DNA from 3 places in the Lentzea sp. NPDC055074 genome. Region 2 is predicted to be linked to each of the others. Evidence: riboswitches for the same ligand, from Rfam matches in the RefSeq annotation. Region 2 holds a riboswitch; each other region holds the start of a gene.
The links. Region 2 has a riboswitch for glycine ahead of gcvH (glycine cleavage system protein GcvH). Riboswitches for the same ligand answer to the same signal wherever they lie in the genome.

Region 1: it holds a riboswitch for glycine, as region 2 does, so the genes downstream of both, gcvT (glycine cleavage system aminomethyltransferase GcvT) here and gcvH (glycine cleavage system protein GcvH) in region 2, are expected to answer to the same signal.
Region 3: it holds a riboswitch for glycine, as region 2 does, so the genes downstream of both, gcvP (aminomethyl-transferring glycine dehydrogenase) here and gcvH (glycine cleavage system protein GcvH) in region 2, are expected to answer to the same signal.

What each region holds. Positions count from the first base shown of each region.
Region 1 is NZ_JBSGUQ010000019.1:130,459-137,225, reverse strand. It holds gene glyA (serine hydroxymethyltransferase) at 1-288, opposite strand, end outside; gene gcvT (glycine cleavage system aminomethyltransferase GcvT) at 302-1,396, opposite strand; glycine riboswitch at 1,496-1,586, opposite strand; glycine riboswitch at 1,588-1,678, opposite strand; gene ACWF7A_RS34290 (DUF3817 domain-containing protein) at 1,724-2,026, opposite strand; gene ACWF7A_RS34285 (hypothetical protein) at 2,041-2,409, opposite strand; gene ACWF7A_RS34280 (transcriptional regulator) at 2,577-3,068, opposite strand; gene ACWF7A_RS34275 (hypothetical protein) at 3,233-3,412, opposite strand; gene ACWF7A_RS34270 (CaiB/BaiF CoA transferase family protein) at 3,750-4,874, opposite strand; gene ACWF7A_RS34265 (acyl-CoA dehydrogenase family protein) at 4,871-6,007, opposite strand; gene ACWF7A_RS34260 (GNAT family N-acetyltransferase) at 6,114-6,548, shown strand; gene ACWF7A_RS34255 (acetyl-CoA C-acetyltransferase) at 6,604-6,767, shown strand, end outside.
Region 2 is NZ_JBSGUQ010000014.1:9,362-16,128, reverse strand. It holds gene ACWF7A_RS28180 (MFS transporter) at 1-927, shown strand, start outside; gene ACWF7A_RS28175 (TetR/AcrR family transcriptional regulator) at 938-1,615, shown strand; gene ald (alanine dehydrogenase) at 1,671-2,783, opposite strand; glycine riboswitch at 3,009-3,101, shown strand; gene gcvH (glycine cleavage system protein GcvH) at 3,166-3,549, shown strand; gene ACWF7A_RS28160 (L-serine ammonia-lyase) at 3,593-4,957, shown strand; gene ACWF7A_RS28155 (winged helix-turn-helix transcriptional regulator) at 4,959-5,312, opposite strand; gene ACWF7A_RS28150 (TROVE domain-containing protein) at 5,391-6,767, opposite strand, start outside.
Region 3 is NZ_JBSGUQ010000020.1:140,044-146,810, reverse strand. It holds gene ACWF7A_RS35390 (MerR family transcriptional regulator) at 1-488, shown strand, start outside; gene ACWF7A_RS35385 (Clp protease N-terminal domain-containing protein) at 576-1,544, shown strand; glycine riboswitch at 1,601-1,696, shown strand; gene gcvP (aminomethyl-transferring glycine dehydrogenase) at 1,849-4,743, shown strand; gene ACWF7A_RS35375 (hypothetical protein) at 4,789-4,971, opposite strand; gene ACWF7A_RS35370 (class I SAM-dependent methyltransferase) at 4,985-5,599, opposite strand; gene ACWF7A_RS35365 (maleylpyruvate isomerase family mycothiol-dependent enzyme) at 5,611-6,270, opposite strand; gene ACWF7A_RS35360 (DUF3224 domain-containing protein) at 6,273-6,650, opposite strand; gene ACWF7A_RS35355 (helix-turn-helix transcriptional regulator) at 6,700-6,767, shown strand, end outside.

The sequences.
Region 1 (6,767 bases), on a different contig from region 2:
CGGCTGGACGTTCGCGAAGCCGGCGCCGAAGAGCGACTTGATGCGCTCGATGGCGAGGCGCTCGACGACGTCCACGTGCTCGCACCCGCCGTAGTAGCGGCGGCCGGGGTAGCCCTCGGCGTACTTGTTCGTCAGCACCGAGCCCTGCGCCTGCAGCACCGAGACGGGCGTGAAGTTCTCCGAGGCGATCATCTCGAGCGTGCCCTGCTGGCGAGCCAGCTCGGCCGCAACGGCCTCGGCCACCTCGGGGTCGTACTCCGCGAGGGAAGCGTTGAACTGGTCGGACATCTGGAAGATCTCCCTACTTGGCGCGCTTGTAGAACGGAAGTGCGACGACCTCGACCGGCTGCTTCTTGCCGCGGACGTCCACCAGCAACTGGGTGCCCGGCTCGGCACTGGCCTTCGTCACGTAGGCCATGGCGACGGAGTAGCCGAGGGTCGGGGACAGCGCGCCCGACGTCACCTCGCCCACGACCTCGTCGCCGTTCAGCACCGCGTACCCGTGGCGCGGGGCACGGCGCTCGGGGGTCTTCAGCCCGACCAGGACCGAGTCCACACCGGACTCGGCGACCTTGGTCAGCGCGTCACGGCCCACGAAGTCGCCCGGCTTGTCGAGCTTCACGACGCGGCCCAGGTTCGCGTTGTACGGCGTCAGCGACGTGGTGAGCTCGTTGCCGTACAAGGGCATCCCGGCTTCGAGGCGCAGCGTGTCGCGGCAGCCGAGACCGCACGGCTTGAGCTCGTGCGTCTCGCCCGCGGTCAGCAGCGCCGCCCAGACGGCCGGCGCGTCGGCGGGCGCGACGAACAGCTCGAAGCCCTCCTCGCCGGTGTAGCCGGTGCGTGCCAGCAGGGCGTCGACACCGGCCACCGTGGACGGGTACGAGGCGTAGTACTTGACCGACGCCAGGTCCGTCTCGGTCAGGCCGGACAGGATCTCGACGGACTTGGGGCCCTGGATCGCGATCAGGGCGTAGTCCGTCGACTTGTCCGCGACGACGGTGTCGAAGCCGGCGGCGCGCTCGACCAGTGCTTCAGCCACCACTGAAGCGTTGGAGGCGTTCGCGACGACCATGAACTCCTGGTCGCCCAGGCGGTACACGATCAGGTCGTCGATCACGCCGCCGTCGGCCTGCGTGATCATCGTGTAGCGCGCCTTGCCGACGGCCAGCGCCGAGATGTGGCCGACGAGCGCGAAGTCGAGGGCCTCCCCCGCCTGCGGGCCGGTCAGGACGATCTCACCCATGTGCGTGAGGTCGAAGAGGCCCGCGGTCTGGCGCACCGCGTGGTGCTCCGCGAGCTCGGACGAGTAGCGCAGCGGCATCCGCCAGCCCGCGAAGTCGGTGAACATCGCGCCGAGCTGCTCGTGCTCGGCGTTCAGAGGCGTGAGGCGGGACATCAGAACGCTCCTCCAGGGTGCGCCAAAGGACCGGACGCGGCCGGCTGAGGCATCAGAAGAATGACACGGTCCATCGGAGACTCCTCACTAGAGCGAGCCTCCCCCTCTGTCATGAGCCTGAGAGCTTCGCCACGCAGAGCGTGACTTGCACCGTGGGCGAGGCTGCCGAGCAGCCTGCTTTCCAGAGTTGCCTTCGTCGTGCGGTACCTGTACCTGAGAGATTCCGGGGAGGAGTTGCTCCTACGGTGTCCCCGCTGAAGGGGACTCTCCCGCGCGACATCGACGGCCGTGTTCAGTTGGTAGCCCCAGACGCTAGCAGGCCAAACGTCACAACGGCACGCCCTGCGCGGTCTTCTCGACCACCTTGCGCTCCGCCCAGAAGGACAGGAACGGGATCGTGCCGGCGATCAGGACCAGCAGGGTGCCCTTGATCGACCAGCGCAGCTTGAGCGCCAGGTCGACGGAAATCACCAGGTAGATGGCGTAGAGGAAGCCGTGGATCGGGCCGACGACCTTCATCGCGCCACCCATGTCCGCGGCGTACTTGAGCACCATCGCCACGACCAGGAGCAGCAGGAAGACTCCGACCACGTAAGCCATGACCCTGAACCGGGTCAACGCACCCTTCATCTGCCCGCCTTCGCTCAACGACCGTCCCGCGCGTTGAGGTCCGCGAGCATGCGGTTGTAGGCCGCGAGCTCCGCGTCTTCGTCATCGTCGAGGTGCTCGACAGGCGCGGGTTTGACGGCGACAACCGTACTTTCCGGCCTGGGAGCAGGTGCAACCGGATCCTCGTCACGCCGCTGACGTGCCAGCCGGCGGAACCGCCACACCATGAAAAGGGGGAAGAGGCCGAAGAGCGGCCACTGGAGCACGTACCCGAGGTTCTGGAACGTGCCGCTGGCGGACTCGAAGCGCTGCCACTGCCACCAGGCGAGCCCGCAACAGACGATCAACGCCGCCAGACAGGCGAACGCGATCAGCACACGTTGGGGAGTAAGGAGGCCGCGCACGACCTCAGACTACTTGGGTGAGGCCTCCTGACGGAGGCCACCCCGTGGGGGTCCGGGGGCTTGCCCCCGGCTGGGGCGTGGGGGCTCGGCCCCCACAGAACACGCGGAACGATCGGGGTGAGCGCAGTCCGCGAACATGGGGGCCCCAATCGCGGAGCCCCGGTCCACTACGCCACGCCGTCCCGGCGCTGCCTCTGCAGACGAGCAACACACCAGGCCGCGGCGGAGCCACGACGAAGGTGCTGGAGAACCGTCATCGGTCCCAGGCGCCTCCCGAGGTCGGCAGGGGACAGGCCGGCCGCGCGGTAGTCGAGCGCGCGCTGGTCCAACGGGCTGATGCCCGCGTCCCACCACTGCTCGGCCTCGGCGACGTCGCCCACCAGCTGCCAGTAGCTCGCCGCGGCGGCGAGCAGTGCCTCGGGTGCCTCCGGCGCCCGCTTGCGCATCGCGGCCACGTAGGCCGGATCCGCCGAGTCGACCTTGACCAAGCCACGCGACCCGCTCCTGCCGCCCCGCTGGACGGGGATGCCAGGCGCCGAGGGGGGAGCCTCCGCGAGCCACGCGTTCTTGATCCGGTTCACCTCCTGCATCTCTGCGTCATCAGACCGTTCAGCCGCCCACTGCTGCAACAGCTCGTGGACCCCGGAGTCCTCGACCATATGTGCCTCCTCGTCGGTCGGGGATCGGCCATTGCAGCGGAAGGTATTCGGTAGGTCTGACAATCGCCAGACCCTGAATCGCCAGAACACCCGTTACCAGTGCGTGATTGGCCGCTTTCCACCCATCCGGCTCAACGCAGATGGCCGAGGATCACCGTCCGTCACTAGCTGAGCGGGGTGGCCGTCCCGAAGAGGCTCCTGATGAAGGTGATGATCGACTCCGCCCCCTGACGCAGCCAGCCGAGAACCTGCTGGACCGCCGAAGCGGACTGCTCGGGCTGGGTGATCAGGAGGAACAGCACCAGCGCGACGCCCGCCAGCACTAGCACCTTCTTGAGGTTCACAGGTACCTCTCCGTCCGTGTGGTTCACCGGTCGGGCGGCCGGCCGCCCGTGTCACCCGACATGGTCCCTCATTCACCCGGCCGATGAACAACGACCACGCCAAACCGTCCCGGGGTTCCGCCAGCGGCACACGCCTGCACGGCGCCCAACGTCACCCGAATGGCGGCTAAAGAGGGGCGTCAACAGCGCCGATGTCCTGGGCACGAGGTGAACACGGACTCCCTCGCATCCCACAGCTTGGAAGAGAGACTGTTGCACCGGGCCTCACCCGGATGCCGAACGTCCCCCATCACGCACCGTCACGCCTTCGTGGCGCTATTAATGCGCACCCGAACATTCATCCAATTACTCCAGACCGACGCAGTTCCATAATTCGAGCCTCCGCCACACCCATGTCGGCAAGCACTTCCCCGGTGTTCGTCCCGGTCGAAACCGGAGCCGTGGGAACACCCGCCGGGGTGCGGTCGAAGCGGGGCGCCGGAGCCGGATGCGGCGAACCGGACACGTCCACGAACGAGTTGCGCGCCGCGTTGTACGGGTGAACCGCCGCCTCGGCCGGGGTCAGCACCGGCGCCAGGCACGCGTCCGTGCCCTCCGCGAGGTCCGCCCACTCGTCGCGCGGCCGGGTCTTCACCGCCGCCGCGATGCGTTCCCGCAGCTCAGGCCAGTTCGCCGGGTCGTTGCGCGACGGAGCGTCCTCCAGCCCCAGCACGCGGACCAGGTCGGCGTAGAACTTCTCCTCCAGCGCGCCGATGGCCACGTACCTGCCGTCCGCGGCCTCGTAGACGTCGTAGAACGGCACTCCGCCGTCGAGCATGTTCTCGCCCCGGCCACCGGACCACATGCCCGCGGACCGCATCCCGTGCAGGAACGTCGTCAGCAACGCAGCCCCGTCGACCATGGCCGCGTCGACGACCTGGCCCCGTCCGGAGCGTTCCCTTTCATACAGCGCGGCGAGCACGCCGAGGGCCAGCAGCAGCCCTCCCCCGCCGAAGTCGCCGAGCAGGTTGATCGGGAACGACGGCGGCCCGCCGGCGCGTCCGAGGGGCTCCAGCGCCCCCGCGACGGCGATGTAGTTGATGTCGTGGCCCGCGCGGTCGGACAGGGGCCCGTCCTGGCCCCAGCCGGTCATGCGTCCGTACACGAGGCGCGGGTTGCGGGCGAGGCACTGCGCCGGGCCGATGCCCAGCCGTTCGGTGACGCCCGGCCGGAAGCCCTCGATCAGCACGTCCGAGCGTTCGACGAGTTGCAGCACCAACTCGGCGCCCTCGGGCTTGCGGGTGTCGATGGCGATCGAGCGCCGGTTGCGGCCCAGGAAGTCGCCGGGGACGGTCGAGCGGCTCCCCGGCTTGTGCACCTGGACCACGTCGGCGCCCAGGTCGGCGAGCACCATGCAGCCGAACGGCGCGGGCGCGAGCCCGGCGAGCTCGACGACGCGGAGTCCTGCCAGCGGCCCCGTCACAGGGACCTCGCGATGATTTCCTTCATGATCTCGTTCGTCCCGCCGTAGATCCGCTGCACGCGGGCGTCGGACCAGGCGCGCGCGATCGGGTACTCGTTCATGTAGCCGTAGCCGCCGAAGAGCTGCACGCACTCGTCGACGACTTTGCTCAGCCGGTCGCTGGCCCACCACTTCGCCATCGCCGCGGTCGGGACGTCCAGCTCGCCGCGCAGGTGCTTCTCGATGCACTCGTCGATGAACGCCCTGGTCACGGCTGCCTCGGTGGCGCACTCGGCGAGCTTGAAGCGGGTGTTCTGGAACTTGATCAGCTCCTTGCCGAACGCCGTGCGCTCCTTCACGTACTTCAGCGTCAGCTCGGTGGCCGCCTCGATGCCCGCGATGCAGCAGACGCCGATGATCAGGCGTTCCTGCGGCAGCTGCTGCATGAGCTGGACGAACCCGAGGCCCTCCTGCCCGCCGAGGAGGTTCGCGGCGGGCACGCGGACGTCGTCGAAGAACAGCTCGGCGGTGTCCTGGCCCTTCATGCCGACCTTGTCGAGCACGCGACCGCGCCGGATGTCGTTCTCCACGACCAGCAGCGAGATGCCGGTGGCGCCCTGCGCCGGGTCGGTCTTGGCCACGACGATCACCAGCTCGGCGTGCACGCCGTTCGTGATGAACGTCTTCGAGCCGTTGATGACGTACTCGTCGCCGTCCCTGATCGCCTTCGTCCGGATGCCCTGCAGGTCGGAGCCCGCGCCGGGTTCGGTCATCGCGATCGCGCCGACGAGCTCGCCGGACGCGAGCTTCGGCAGCCAGCGCCGCTTCTGCTCCTCGGAGCCGTAGGAGTTGATGTAGTGGGCCACGATGCCGCTGTGGACGCTGTTGCCCCACGCGCTGTCGCCGGCTCGCGCCTGCTCCTCCAGCAACACGGCCTCGTGCGCGAACGTGCCGCCCCCGCCGCCGTACTCCTCCGGGATGCTCAGGCACAGCAGCCCGAGCTCGCCGGCCTTGGTCCACAGCTCCCGGTCGACCTGCTTCTGCTCGGCGAAGCGTTCGACGTTCGGCGTGACCTCCTTCTCGAAGAACGTGCGCGCGAGCTGGCGCAACTGGTCCAGGTCGCTGTCCATCCACCGCGATCGACGCTCAGCCATGCGGTCCACGAAACCACCGGGCGGTGGTCCACGCCATGACCGCCGCGCCTGCAGACCCGGAGAAAACTGAGCGAAATTCCCACCCCGTTCGGCCAGACTGCTCGGTATGCAGATCCACCAGGTTATGCCGGACGACTGGGCGCTGTGGCGCGACGTCCGCCTGGAAGCGCTGGCCAGCGACCCCGACGGGTTCGGCTCGACGCTGGTCCGCGAGCAGGCGTTCACCGAGGACGACTGGCGGGAGTCCGTCGAGCACGGGCTGAAGTTCGTGGCGCTCGTCCCGGAACCCGCCGGGCTGGTCGGGGCGGCCTCCAAGCCGAGTGGCCTGGAGCTGTACTCGATGTGGGTGCGGTCCTCGCACCGCGGGCGCGGCGTCGGGGAGGCGCTGGTCGGCGCCGTGCTGACGAAGGCCGCCGAGGGAGGCTGGAAGGTCGTGCGGCTGCGCGTGTACGACGACAACGAACCGGCCCGGCGGCTCTACAAGCGTCTTGGGTTCGTTGACTCCGACGAGCCGGAGCACATGGAGTTCCACGTGAGCTAATCGGTCACCCTTCACGGTCATGGCCAGCTCCCGCACGCGGGCCTAGCGTGGTGCCATGAGCGAAGCCTTGATCTTCGACGCGGTGCGCACGCCGCGCGGCAAGGGGAAGCGGGGGTCGCTGCACAGCGTCAAGCCCGTCGAGCTGGCCGCCGGTGTGCTGCGCGCGCTGTCCGAACGCAACTCCCTCGACACCTCCGCGGTGGACGACGTCGTGCTCGG
Region 2 (6,767 bases):
TTCCTGATCAACGTGCCGGTGGCGGTCCTCGCGGTCGCGGCCGTCGCGATGCTGGTGCCGGAGTCCAAGGACCCGACCGTGCGCAAGCCGGACGTGCTCGGCTCGATCCTGTCGATCATCGGCATGGTGTCGATCGTGTACGCGGTGATCGAGGTGCCGGAGCACGGGTTCGGCTCGGCCGAGTTCGGCGTGCCGGTCGCGATCGGCCTGGTCACGATGACGGGTTTCGCCTTGTGGGAACGGCACACCGCCGACCCGATGCTCGACCTCGGGTTCTTCCGGAACCGCCGTTTCACCGGCGCGGTGGCGTCGGGCGTGCTGGCGGCGTTCGGCATGGCGGGCTCGCTCTTCCTGCTGACGCAACACCTTCAGGGCGTGCTCGGCTACAGCCCGCTGGAGGCGGGTGTGCGGGTGGCACCGATGGCGATCGCGTTGCTCGTCACCAGCAACACGTTGGGGCAGTTGGTGATGAAGCTCGGCGCGGGCACGGCGATGCTGCTGGGCATGACGATCGTCGCGGCCGGCGTGGCGTTGCTGTCGATCGGCACGACCTACCCGCCGACGCTGGCCGGTCTGATCCTGATCGGCGTGGGTGTCGGTGTGTCCCAACCGGTCGCGGTCAACGCGCTGATGGGGTCGATCCCGCCGGAACGCGCCGGCATCGCGTCCGGGCTGTCGGGCACGCTGACGGAGCTGGGCTCCTCGTTCGGCATCGCGGTGCTCGGTGCGCTGCTGTCGGCGCGGTTCGTGGCCTCGTTGCCGGACGGAGTTCCGGGCCGGTCGCTTTCCGAGGCGCTGCACAGCGGCGCGGACATCACCGTCGTGCGCGAGGCGTTCTCCGACGGCATGAGCGTGAGCCTCGTGATCGGGGCGATCGCGGTGTTCCTGGGAGGTGTTGTGGCCAGCGTGTTGCTCAGGCGTGCATAGGATCGTCGGCGTGGACAGCGTCTGGTTCAGCAAACCCCGGCCCAGCAGCGGTCAGCCTCTCGGCCTCAGCCGGGAGGCGATCGTCCGCAAGGCGATGGAGATGCTGGACGAGCACGGCCTGCAGAAGCTGTCCATGCGCAAGCTCGCGGCGGCACTGGGCGCCGCCCCCATGTCGCTGTACTGGCACGTGCCGACGAAGGACGCGCTGATCGAGCTCTGCCTCGACGAGGTCTACGGCGAGTTCACCCTCCCCGATCCCGAGGCCGACTGGGAGACCGCGGTGCGCGGGATGATGCACGAGCTGCGCCAGCTCGCGCTCAAGCACCCGTGGTGGATCCGCGGGATCGGGGAGTTCAACACGTTCGGCCCGAACGCGGTGGCGTACGCGGACGCCATGTTCGAGCCGATGCTGCGTGCCGGGCTCTCGACCGTGGCCGCCGCCCAGTCGATCTCCGCGGTGGGCAGCTTCGTCAACGGGCACGCGATCGCGGAGGTCAACTTCCTCGGGCGCGGCGGGATGGACTCGCCGCCGGACCTGGCGAAGATCGCCGACCTCTACCGGGACGAGCACCCCCGCTACGTCGCGATGCTGGACGAGCCGGACCTGTGGACGCTGGACGGGCAGTTCGAGTTCGGACTGGACTGCGTGATCGACGGCATCAAGGCCCGCGTAGCCGCCCTCAGATAGGCGAAACCCCCGCAGCGGTTCACGCGTGCGGGGGCCTCATTCATTCAGTTGGCTTTCAGACCACGCTCTCGAGCGGCGTGTGCGGCAGACCGGTCGCCTCGGCCACCGGGCCGTTGGTCAGCTGACCGGCGTGCACGTTGAGACCCAGGGCCAACGAACGGTCGTCCTTCAGCGCCCGCGTCCAGCCCTTGTCGGCCAGCGCGACCGCGTACGGCAGCGTCACGTTGGTCAGCGCGTAGGTCGAGGTGCGCGGGACGGCGCCCGGCATGTTCGCGACGCAGTAGAACACCGAGTTGTGGACCTCGTAGGTCGGCTCGGCGTGCGTGGTGGCGCGCGAGTCCTCGAAGCAACCGCCCTGGTCGATGGCGATGTCGACGAGCACCGAACCCGGCTTCATGTCCGCGACGAGCGCGTTCGACACGAGCTTCGGGGCCGCGGCACCGGGGACGAGCACGGCGCCGATGACCAGGTCGGCCTCGCGGACGGCCTGCTCGATGGCGAACGAGTTCGAGGCGAGCGTGCGCAGCCGGCCCTGGAACTGGGCGTCGATCTGGCGCAGGCGGTCGACGTTGGTGTCGAGGATCTGCACGTCCGCGCCCATGCCGACGGCGATGGTGGCGGCGTTGACGCCCGCCACGCCGCCGCCGATGACGACCACGCGGGCCGGGGCGACACCGGGGACGCCACCGGGCAGCACGCCGCGGCCACCGGAGGGCTTCATCAGCGCGAACGCGCCGACCTGCGGGGCCAGCCTGCCCGCGACCTCGGACATCGGGGCGAGCAGCGGCAGCGAGCGGTTCGGCAGCTGCACGGTCTCGTAGGCGATGGCCGTGGTGCCGGACGCGAGCAGCGCCTCGGTCAGCGGCTTGTCGGCGGCGAGGTGCAGGTACGTGAAGAGGGTCTGACCGGCACGGAGACGCGGGTACTCCTCCGCGATCGGCTCCTTGACCTTGAGAACCAGGTCACCCTCGGCCCACACGTCGTTGGCGGTCGCGAGGATCTTGGCGCCCGCGGCGAGGTACTCCTCGTCCGTGATCGCGGAACCGAGACCGGCGCCCTGCTCGACGTAGACGTCGTGCCCGCGGCTGGTCAGCTCGTGCGCACCGGCAGGGGTGAGAGCGACGCGGTACTCGTGGTTCTTGATCTCGCGGGGAACTGCGATCCGCACGATGACTCCTCCGTTCGGTGGCCGACATCTCATAATGTGGGCCAGTCGCGAGGCCATGTCACTGTGCTGGCAGCACTATCTGCCACCCCCTGGTTTGTTCGTCTGGGACAGAGCGACCTGAGCCTCGTTCGCGTTCCCCTGGACCATCCCGCGTTGACACTCGGCGGGGGCCGCACATAGCGTTCGCCGCGGACAACTGAACACCGGCCGCGGCGCGCGAGCGCCAGAACCCGCGTGGGAGAGACCTCGACGAACCGGTCGGGGCGCCGAAGGGGCAAGCTCCCGCACACTCTCAGGCAGCAAGACCACTCGGGGTAGGCAACTCTGCACGGCGGAGGGGGCGCAAGTTTCCTGATCCGTCACAGCCAGAGGAGTCGCCGCCGTGGAGTTCCCCGAGAACCTGCTCTACACCGTCGAGCACGAGTGGGTCGACTGGACGCCGGGCACCCAGGACCCGCTGACCTGCGGAATCACCGAGTACGCCGCCGACGCCCTCGGCGACATCGTGTACATCCAGCTTCCCGAGGTCGGTGCCGAGGTCGTCACCAACGAGGTCTGCGGCGAGCTGGAGTCCACCAAGTCCGTCAGCGACCTGTTCTCGCCCGTCACCGGTGAGGTGATCGAGGTCAACAGCGCCGTCGTGGACGACCCGGCGGTCGTGAACAGCGACCCGTACGGCGCCGGCTGGCTCTTCAGGGTCCGCGTGGACTCGGCGGAGAACCTGCTCACGGCGGCGAAGTACGCCGAGCTCACCAAGTCCGACTGACATGGGCCTGACTGACCGCTCCACCACCACGAAGGACTGATCAGTGGCGATCAGCGTTTTCGACCTCTTCTCCGTCGGCATCGGACCGTCCAGCTCCCACACGGTCGGACCGATGCGCGCGGCCGCGATGTTCGTCGACAAGCTCGGCGACGGAGTGTCCTCAGTGGACCGCGTGCACGTCGAGCTGTTCGGCTCGCTCGGCGCCACCGGACACGGGCACGGCAGTCCCAAGGCCGTGTTCCTGGGTCTCGAAGGCAACCTGCCCGAAGAAGTCGACCCCGCGGCCGCGGCCCACCGCGTCGAAGAGATCATCTCCGGCGGCCGGCTGAAGCTCGGCGGCGCGCACGAGATCGACTTCGTGCACGACCGCGACCTCGTCATGCACCGCCGCAAGTCACTCCCGTTGCACCCCAACGGGATGAGCTTCGAGGCGTTCAGCGGCGGGAAGTCGGTCGAGCACGCCGTCTACTACTCGATCGGCGGCGGTTTCGTCGTCGACGAGAACGCGTCGGGCACCGACCGGATCAAGCCCGACTCGACGCCGTTGGCACACCCGTTCCTGACCGGCGACCAGCTCCTCGCGCGCTGCCGCGAGACCGGCCTGTCGATCAGCGAGATCATGATGGCCAACGAGCTGTCGTGGCGCACGGAAGCCGAGGTCCGCGAAGGACTCCTGCACATCTGGCACGTCATGCAGGAGTGCGTCGAACGCGGCTGCACCGAGCACGGCGTCCTGCCGGGCGGCCTGAAGGTGCGCCGCCGCGCCGCCGAGATGCGCAGGACGCTGGAGAAGGAGCACTTCGTCACCGACCCGCTGCGGGTCATGGACTGGGTGACGCTCTTCGCGCTGGCCGTCAACGAGGAGAACGCGGCAGGCGGCCGTGTCGTCACCGCACCGACCAACGGCGCGGCCGGCATCGTCCCCGCGGTCCTGCACTACTACACGAAGTTCGTGCCGGGAGCGTCCGACGACGGCGTGGTCAGGTTCCTGCTCACGGCGGGCGCGATCGGCGTGCTGTTCAAGGAGAACGCGTCGATCTCCGGCGCCGAGGTCGGCTGCCAGGGCGAGGTCGGCTCGGCCTGCTCGATGGCCGCCGGCGGTCTCGCCGAGGTTCTGGGCGGTACGCCCGAACAGGTCGAGAACGCCGCCGAGATCGCCATGGAGCACAACCTCGGGCTGACGTGCGACCCGATCGGCGGCCTGGTGCAGATCCCGTGCATCGAACGCAACGCCGTCGCGTCCATCAAGGCCATCACGGCTGTGCGCATGGCCTTGCGGGGCGACGGCTCGCACTTCGTGTCGCTCGACAAGGTCATCAAGACCATGCGGGACACCGGCAAGGACATGTCGGTCAAGTACAAGGAGACGGCACGCGGCGGCCTCGCCGTGAACGTCATCGAGTGTTAGGTCAGCGGGCGTCGTAAGCGGCCTGAGCCGCCAGCACGTCCGGCATGCGCGCCTCCAGCAAGTGGATGAGCGCGAGCAGCCTGTCCGCCGTCTCGCGCCCGAGCGGCGTCAGGCTGTAGTCGACGCGCGGCGGGTTCGTGTTCTGGGCTTCCCGGTGCACGAGCCCGTCGCGCTCGAGGGCCTGCAACGTCTGCGAGAGCATCTTCTCGCTGACCCCGTCGACGCGGCGGCGCAGCTCGTTGAAGCGCAGCGGACCGTCCACGAGCACGCCGAGCGTCAGGCCGCCCCACCTGCCCGTGACGTGCTCCAGCGTGGGGCGCGAGGGGCACGCCTTCGCGAACACGTTGTACTCCATAACAGTATCATAGCTGGTCACAACGCTAACTGATAGTAAGTGTGAGAGCTCTCCGCGTCAGGAGAGCTCTCACACACCTCAGAACGGCCAGGTTGCGTTCCGGCACGCCTCGAGCAGGGGGACCATCCTGAACGTCGCGTCCGACAGGCCGCCGAACTCGTGGCGGTGCGCCTTGCCGGTGGCGTACGCGGCGTTGCCGTAGCCACCCAGGTTGAACCCGTAGATCGGCACGTGCGCGGGCACCGCGTCCGAGACGCCCTGCCCCGCGTACCCACCGATCGTCTGCATGTCCGAGATGATGAACACGCGGTCGTGGCCCCGGTAGGAGCGCTTGAGCGACCCGGTGATGTCGGTGCCGTGGCCGACCTCGCCGATGCGCTTCAGGAACCGGTCCACCTCGCGGATCACCGAGGCGCCCCGCTTCACGTCGTGCCGGAACGTGCCGTCCGCGAAGCCGACCACGTCGACCTGCTCGCCCTTCGCTCCCAGTGCGACGCCGAAGACCGCCGCGGCCTTGGCCGGGGTGACCTTCGACCGCGCCGAGATCGTGCGGTGCGTCATCGACGCCGAGGTGTCGACGAGGACCAGCGACCGGCCGGGCAGCGCGGGCAGGTTCGACAGCGACGCCTGCAGCGCCTGGTCCAGGGCGTGGCCCCAGCGCAGGCTCGGCGCCGCCTCGTAGGCGGACAGGAAGCGGAACGGGAACTGTCGCGAGCGCGCGACCTGGCCCGGGTCCGCCAGGCGTGCCGCGACGGCGGCCGCGGCCTCGTCGGACATGCCGGCCTCGTCGAAGTTCCTGAGGTTCCGGACGAGCGCCATGTAGCCCATCGACGGTGCCAGCGCCTCCCACACCTCACGGGTGAGCGGGCCCTGCAGCCATCCGGACACGGCCTCCCACGTCATGCCGGCGGAACGCAGCACGCCCACCGCGTCGGGACGCGAGAACAACGCGCGGCGCTGCTCGACCGGCCACGCCATGAGCTCCCGACGGGCCGCGACCACGCGCAGGCCCTCGGGCACGGCGGCGTCCGCGTCACGGCGCCGGTCCAGGACGTGCTGGAACAGCGCGCCCTGCCACGGTGCGGCAGGAGAGGGGTGGGCGAGGTTCAGCACGTCGGCCATGCGGAAGCCGCGGGCGTCGCTGTCCCACTTCAGGACGGCGCGCTCGTTGTAGAGGCGTCCGACGGCGTCGGCGATGCCGCGCTTGACCGGCTTCGGCACGCTGCGGCCGTGCTTGCCCGTCCAGTAGGCGAGCAGTTCGCCCGGCTCGTCGGCCCGCTGCAGCACGGAGTCCACGACGGCACGGTTGGTGACGCCCGCGGTGGACTCGAACAGGAGCCGCGCGTACACGAACTCCGCCGCGCCCACGAGCGACGCCGTGCGCATGTTGGCCTCGTTGCGCAGCCACGCGAGCAGGCGGGCGGTCCACTCGGGATCCGCCAGCGCCGCGGCGTG
Region 3 (6,767 bases), on a different contig from region 2:
TCGTCGGTTACCGAGGACCCGCGGCGTGTCAGATCGCGGGCATCACGTACCGGCAGCTCGACTACTGGGCAAGGACCGGGCTGGTCGCGCCGACGATAAGGATGGCGCACGGCTCCGGGAGCCAGAGGCTGTACTCCTTCAAGGACATCCTGGTGCTCAAGGTCGTCAAACGGCTGCTCGACACCGGCGTCTCGTTGCAGAACATCAGGGTCGCGGTCGACCACCTGCGCCGCCGCGGCGTGCAGGACCTCGCGAGGATCACGCTCTTCTCCGACGGCACCACCGTCTACGAGTGCACCTCGCCGGAGGAGGTCGTCGACCTGCTGCAGGGCGGTCAGGGCGTGTTCGGCATCGCGGTGAGCGGTGCGATGCGGGAGATCTCCGGCACGATCCACGAGTTCCCGGCCGAACGTGCGGACGGCGTCGAGATCGCCCCGATGACCGAGGACGAGCTGACCCGCCGGCGTCGCGAGCGCGCCACCGGCTGACCGGCCCGATGACCGTGGCCGACTGGCCGCCGTGAGTGGCCGGTCGGCAGAAGCGCCGCGATCACGCTGATCCCTAGCGTTCACGGCATGACGCACACCCCTTCCTCGCAGGTCGTGAAGGTGCTGGCCGCCGCGGTGCAGCGAGCCGTCCGGCTGGAGTTCGGCTTCCTCGGCACCGAGAACCTGCTGATCTCGCTGATCGACACCATCGGTCCGGGCCGCAAGCTCGGCGTGAGGTCGCTGGCGGCCCAGGCGATGGCGCGGGGGACCGAGCACTGGGCCGGTGACGACGGCGGTGTCGTTCCCGAGTCCCATCCGGACGTCACGGCGCTGATGAGCGCCGCCTGCGACCTGGCCCGCGTGGACACCGTTCTGCCCGTCAGCCGCGCGCTGGAGGACTGTCTCCTCGCCGCTGCCGGCCAGGCGGGCGAAGGCGTGCTGACCACGACCCACCTCTCGCTCGCGTTGCTGGCGCAGGACTCCGGTCGTGCGGCCGACCTGTTCGTGGTGCGCGGTGTGGACGTCGAGGCGACGGCCGACGCCGTGCGAGCCGACGCCGCGCGGCCCTACGCCGAGCAGGAGGAAGCACCCGCCGTGTGGTTGCTGCGCAAGGCGGGAGCCCTGGAGGGCGAGTCCGGCGGCGGGTACGTGCGCTGGCTGACCAAGCTCGTCTCGCGCGGCCAGGGGCTCGGCGGTCCGATGCTGACCGTCGTGCGCAACGAGGCCGAACGGCTCGCGGTCGCCGCACGGCGTGACCTCTCGTCACGGGACCTCGTCGAGGCGGTGCTGACCGTCGACCACCAGCTCGCGGTGGCGGGCCGCAGGCTCAAGGCGGAGTTCGAGACCGGTGGCGCCGCGGCCCTGCGAGAGGCGGGCGTGGACCCGTCCGCGTTGCCCGCGGGCGGCACCGTGGAACGCGCGGTGGAACGGGCGAAGCTCGTCGCCGCCCGGCGCGGGGACGCGGTCGTGGGCACCCGGCACCTGCTCGAAGCGCTCCGCGACGACCCGGCGGACCCGGTCGCACGGGTGCTCACCGGTCTCGGTGCTGAGACGTAGGTCGCGTCCCTAGGGACTACCTGGACTGCCTGCGGGTATTCTTCGCGGGTAGTCGCTGAACTCAGGCGGGAGAGACCGGGCCCCGAGCCCGGCGCCGAAGGAGCAAGTCCCTCCCCGGGAACCTCTCAGGCATCCAGGACCGCTCGAGCGAGACGCCTCTGGAAAGTGGATCCCCCGGGATCCCGCCGACGGTGAAAGCCCAGCCTGTGCAGGTGGGTGAACCTCTCAGGCGCCCGACATCGGGTACGGACAGAGCGGGGAGGGCACCAGGACACGTGTGCCCGCAGCCCCCCGGAGGCGTTTGATGACGCAGGACCGCATTCCGCTCGCCGCTCTCGAGCACGGCACCCCGTTCGCCGACCGCCACGTCGGCCCGCGCCCCGCCGAACTCGCGCGCATCCTCGACGTCATCGGCGTCGGGTCGCTCGAGGAGCTGGCGCAGCACGCGGTGCCTTCGTCCATCCACGAGCGCGACCTCGTGCTGGACCTGCCCGCCCCGGCCACCGAGACCGAGGCGCTCGCGGAGCTGCGCGAGCTCGCGTCGCAGAACCGCCCGATGACGCAGATGATCGGCCTGGGCTACTACGACACCGTGACGCCGGGCGTGATCCTGCGCAACGTGCTCGAGTCGCCCGCCTGGTACACCGCGTACACGCCGTACCAGCCGGAGATCTCGCAGGGCCGTCTCGAGGCGCTGCTGAACTTCCAGACGATGGTCGGCGACCTGACGGGCCTGCCGGTCGCGAACGCGTCCATGCTGGACGAGTCGACCGCGGCCGCCGAGGCGATGACGCTCGTGCGCCGCGCCGGCAAGTCCAAGTCGAACAAGTTCGTCATCGACTCCGACACGCTGCCCCAGACGCTCGCCGTAATCGAGACGCGCGCCGAGCCGCTCGGCATCGAGATCGTCGTCGCCGACCTGTCGCAGGGCATCGAGGGCCTGGGCCTCGGCGGTGACTTCTTCGGCGTGCTGCTGTCCTACCCCGGCGCGTCCGGTGTGGTGCGCGACCAGAAGGCGCTCATCGAGGAGATCCACAACGCCGGTGCGCAGGCCGTCGTCGTCGCCGACCTGCTGGCGCTGACGCTGCTGCGCGCGCCGGGCGAGATCGGCGCGGACGTCGTCGTCGGCACCACCCAGCGCTTCGGCGTCCCGATCGGCTTCGGCGGCCCGCACGCGGGTTACATGGCCGTCCGGTCCGGTCTGGAGCGTCAGCTGCCCGGCCGTCTCGTGGGCGTCTCCGTCGACTCGGACGGCTCGCTCGCCTACCGCCTCGCGCTGCAGACGCGCGAGCAGCACATCCGCCGCGAGAAGGCCACGTCGAACATCTGCACCGCACAGGTGCTGCTGGCCGTCATCGCGTCCATGTACGCCGTCTACCACGGTCCCGAGGGCCTGCGTTCGATCGCGACCCGCGTGCACCGCCTCGCGACCGTGCTCGCCACGGGCCTGTGCGAGGCCGGTCTGGACGTCGTACACGGCGAGTTCTTCGACACCGTCGAGGTCCGCGTCGAGGGCCAGGCCGCGGCGGTCGTCGCGAAGGCTCGCGAGGCCGGCATCAACCTGCGCCTCGTCGACGCCGACGTCGTCGCGATCGCTTGCGACGAGAAGACCACGCGCGCGCACATCATCGCCGTGTGGGAGGCCTTCGGGGTCACCGGGTCCGATGTGGACGCGATCGACGCCGACACCGCCGACGGCATCCCGGCCGACCTGCGCCGCACCTCGGACTACCTGACGCACCCGGTCTTCCACGCGCACCGCTCCGAGACCGCGCTGCTGCGCTACCTGCGCGCGCTGTCCGACAAGGACGTGGCGCTCGACCGCAGCATGATCCCGCTCGGCTCCTGCACGATGAAGCTGAACGCCACCGCGGAGATGGAGTCCATCACCTGGCCGGAGTTCTCGACGCTGCACCCGTTCGCGCCCGTCGAGGACGCCCGCGGTCTGCTGAAGATCGTGTCCGACCTGGAGGCGTGGCTCGCCGAGGTCACCGGCTACGACGCCGTCTCGCTGCAGCCCAACGCCGGCTCGCAGGGTGAGTTCGCCGGTCTGCTGGCGATCCGCGCGTACCACCGCGCGAACGGCAACGCCGACCGCGACGTCTGCCTGATCCCGTCGTCCGCGCACGGCACCAACGCCGCGTCCGCCGTCATGGCCGGCATGCGCGTCGTCGTCGTGAAGTGCGACGACAAGGGCAACATCGACATGGGCCACCTGCGTTCCACGGTCGCCGAGCACGCGGACGACCTGGCCGCGATCATGATCACCTACCCGTCGACCCACGGCGTGTACGAGGACACCGTCCGCGAGGTCTGCGGCCTGGTCCACGACGCGGGCGGCCAGGTGTACGTCGACGGCGCGAACCTCAACGCGCTGATCGGCCTCGCCCGCTACGGCAAGTTCGGTTCGGACGTCTCGCACCTGAACCTGCACAAGACGTTCTGCATCCCCCACGGCGGCGGTGGCCCCGGCGTCGGCCCGATCGGCGTGAAGTCCCACCTCGCCCCGTTCCTGCCGAACCACCCGCTGCAGCCGACGGCCGGCCCGGCCACCGGTGTCGGCCCGATCTCGGGCGCCCCGTGGGGGTCCGCGTCGATCCTGCCGATCTCGTGGGCCTACGTGCGCATGATGGGCGGCGACGGCCTGCGCCGCGCCACCCTGACCGCCGTGGCGGCCGCGAACTACGTGGCCCGCCGCCTCGACGAGCACTACCCGGTCCTCTACACCGGCGAGGGCGGCTTCGTCGCCCACGAGTGCATCCTCGACCTGCGCCCGATCACCAAGGCCACCGGCGTGACGGTGGACGACGTCGCGAAGCGCCTCGCCGACTACGGCCTGCACGCCCCGACGATGTCGTTCCCGGTCGCGGGCACCCTGATGGTCGAGCCGACCGAGTCCGAGGACCTGGCCGAGATCGACCGGTTCATCGACGCCATGATCGCCATCAAGCGCGAGATCGACCGCGTCGGCGCCGGCGAGTGGCCCGTCGAGGACAACCCGCTGCGCAACGCCCCGCACACCGCGGCCTGCGTGACGACCGGCGAGTGGAACCACCCGTACACCCGCGAGGAGGCCGTCTTCCCCGCGGGCCAGAGCAGCACGCCGAAGATCTGGCCGCCGGTCCGCCGCATCGACGGCGCGAAGGGCGACCGCAACCTGGTCTGCTCCTGCCCGCCGCTCGAGGCGTACAGCAGCTGACGTGGTTCGAGGGAGAAGGGGCGCACTCGGGGGTGCGCCCCTTTTTCACGCCCCGACGGGGCAGGCGTCGTCGCCGCAGTTCTCGTCGGCGCTCAGACCGGGCTGGTTCAGGTCGTGCTCGAACGCGAAGTGGAAGCAGTCCGGGTGCATCCGCTCGAACAGCTCGAAGTCCTCGGTCTCCAGCTCGACCGTCTCACCGCAACGCTGGCAGATCTGTTCCTCTGACACGGCGCAGATGGTCTCACCCGCGCCGGGCGAACAGCACCGCGCCGTCCTCGCCGTTCTCGCCGAACAGCCACCGCGCCTCGACGGTGAAGCCCGCGTCCCGCAGCCAGCCCGCCACCCGGTCCGGCGGCCGCAGGTGCACGTCCACCCGCATCGGGTGCCCTCCGTAGCCCGTGGTCTTGCGGTTGGTGCGGTCCCCGACGTGGAAACCCAGCTGCAGCAACCCGCCCGGCCGCAGCGCCTCGCGGAAGTGCCCGAACACCACGGGAACGAGCTCGTCGGGCACGTGGATCAACGACCACCAGGCGAGGATCCCGCCGAGCTCACCGCCGATCGGCTCGGTCATCGACCCCACCTCGAACCGCAGCCCGGGGTGGCTCTCCCGCGCGAGCGCGATCATCGCGGGGGAGAGGTCGATCCCGGACACGTCCACACCGAACCCGTGCAGCAGCGCGGTGATGTCACCGGGCCCGCAGCCGACGTCCACGACCGGGCCGCTGACCTCCTCCGCGAACAGCCGCAGCGCCGCCCGCAGGTGCGGCAGGCCGTCGAGCAGGCCGCGCGTGAGGTCCGCGTAGCTGACCGCCACCGTGTCGTAGGAGTCGCGCGTGTCCGCCAGCCAGTCGCTCACAGCCGAGGAAGTTACTCCTCGAACGGCTCCGGCCGGTGCCGACCGAACAACGCCAGCGACGAGATCCACACGTCCGGATCGCCGTCCCACGGCAGCGCCTTGATCTGGTCGGCCGACCGCCGCCCGCCGATGGCCCGCATCAGCTCGAACGACGTCGTCCGCAACGTCCCGGCCGGCTCGCCGTGCCCGAGCACGCGGTCCCCGTGCTCCAGCGTGATCCGCAACGCGGGCACGTCGTTCTCCCGCATCCGCTGGTCGAGCTCCTGCAACGGCCGCACCAGCGCCGCCCGCACCTCGACGCCGTCCCGGTCGCCCGGAACCCCCAGCGCCGCACGGAGGTCGTGCTCGTGCGCGACCACCTCCGAGACCAGGACCGGCCCCATCGGCGTGTCGAACAGGTCCGCGGCGAGGAGGAGGTTCGCGTCCCACTCGGCGAAGGCGTCGGCGAGCGAGTTGTCACGGCGGTCGCGCACCTGCCGTTCGCCCCACTCGCCCGACTCGACGCCGTCGAACCGGCGGTCCGCGAAGTCGCGCAGACCGCCGGCGAGGTGCGCCACCACGTCCTTGACCGACCAGCCGGGCGTCGCCGGCACGGGCGTCTGGGGATCGCGTCCCTCGACGAGCGAGGTGATCCGGGCCTTGGCCGCGACGTAGGTGGGGGCGTTGGTCATCGTCAGACCTCGTACTCCAGGGTGTAGGTGCCGCTGCCATCCTCCGCCCAGTCCACCGACACCGCACCTCGCGCGTTCAGGTACCTCCCGGTGCCGTCGACGACCTCGATGACGGCCTCCACAGAGGACCGGTACGCGCCGACGTGCCGCAGCACCAGCGTGCCCTCGTCCGTCGTGATCTCCTCCAGCGCGGTCGTCCACGCCACGTTCTCGCCGTAGTACATGAGGTACCGGCAGCTGCCGACGCCGCTGACGTCACCCGCGTACCCGAACCGCACGTGCGCCTCGGTGAGCTTGCGTCCCTCGACGTCCTGGTAGGACCGGCCGTCCCAGGTCTTCTCGTCCCAGCTCTTCACTTCGATGGTTCCGGTTGCCTTCATGGCGCCCACTCTGCTGGTAATTCCTGACAGATCGTGTCAGGTTCATCCCATGAAATCCGGCAGGCTCCTTCAGGTCCTCCTGCTCCTGCAGTCGAGGGGCCGGATGACGGCCGACGA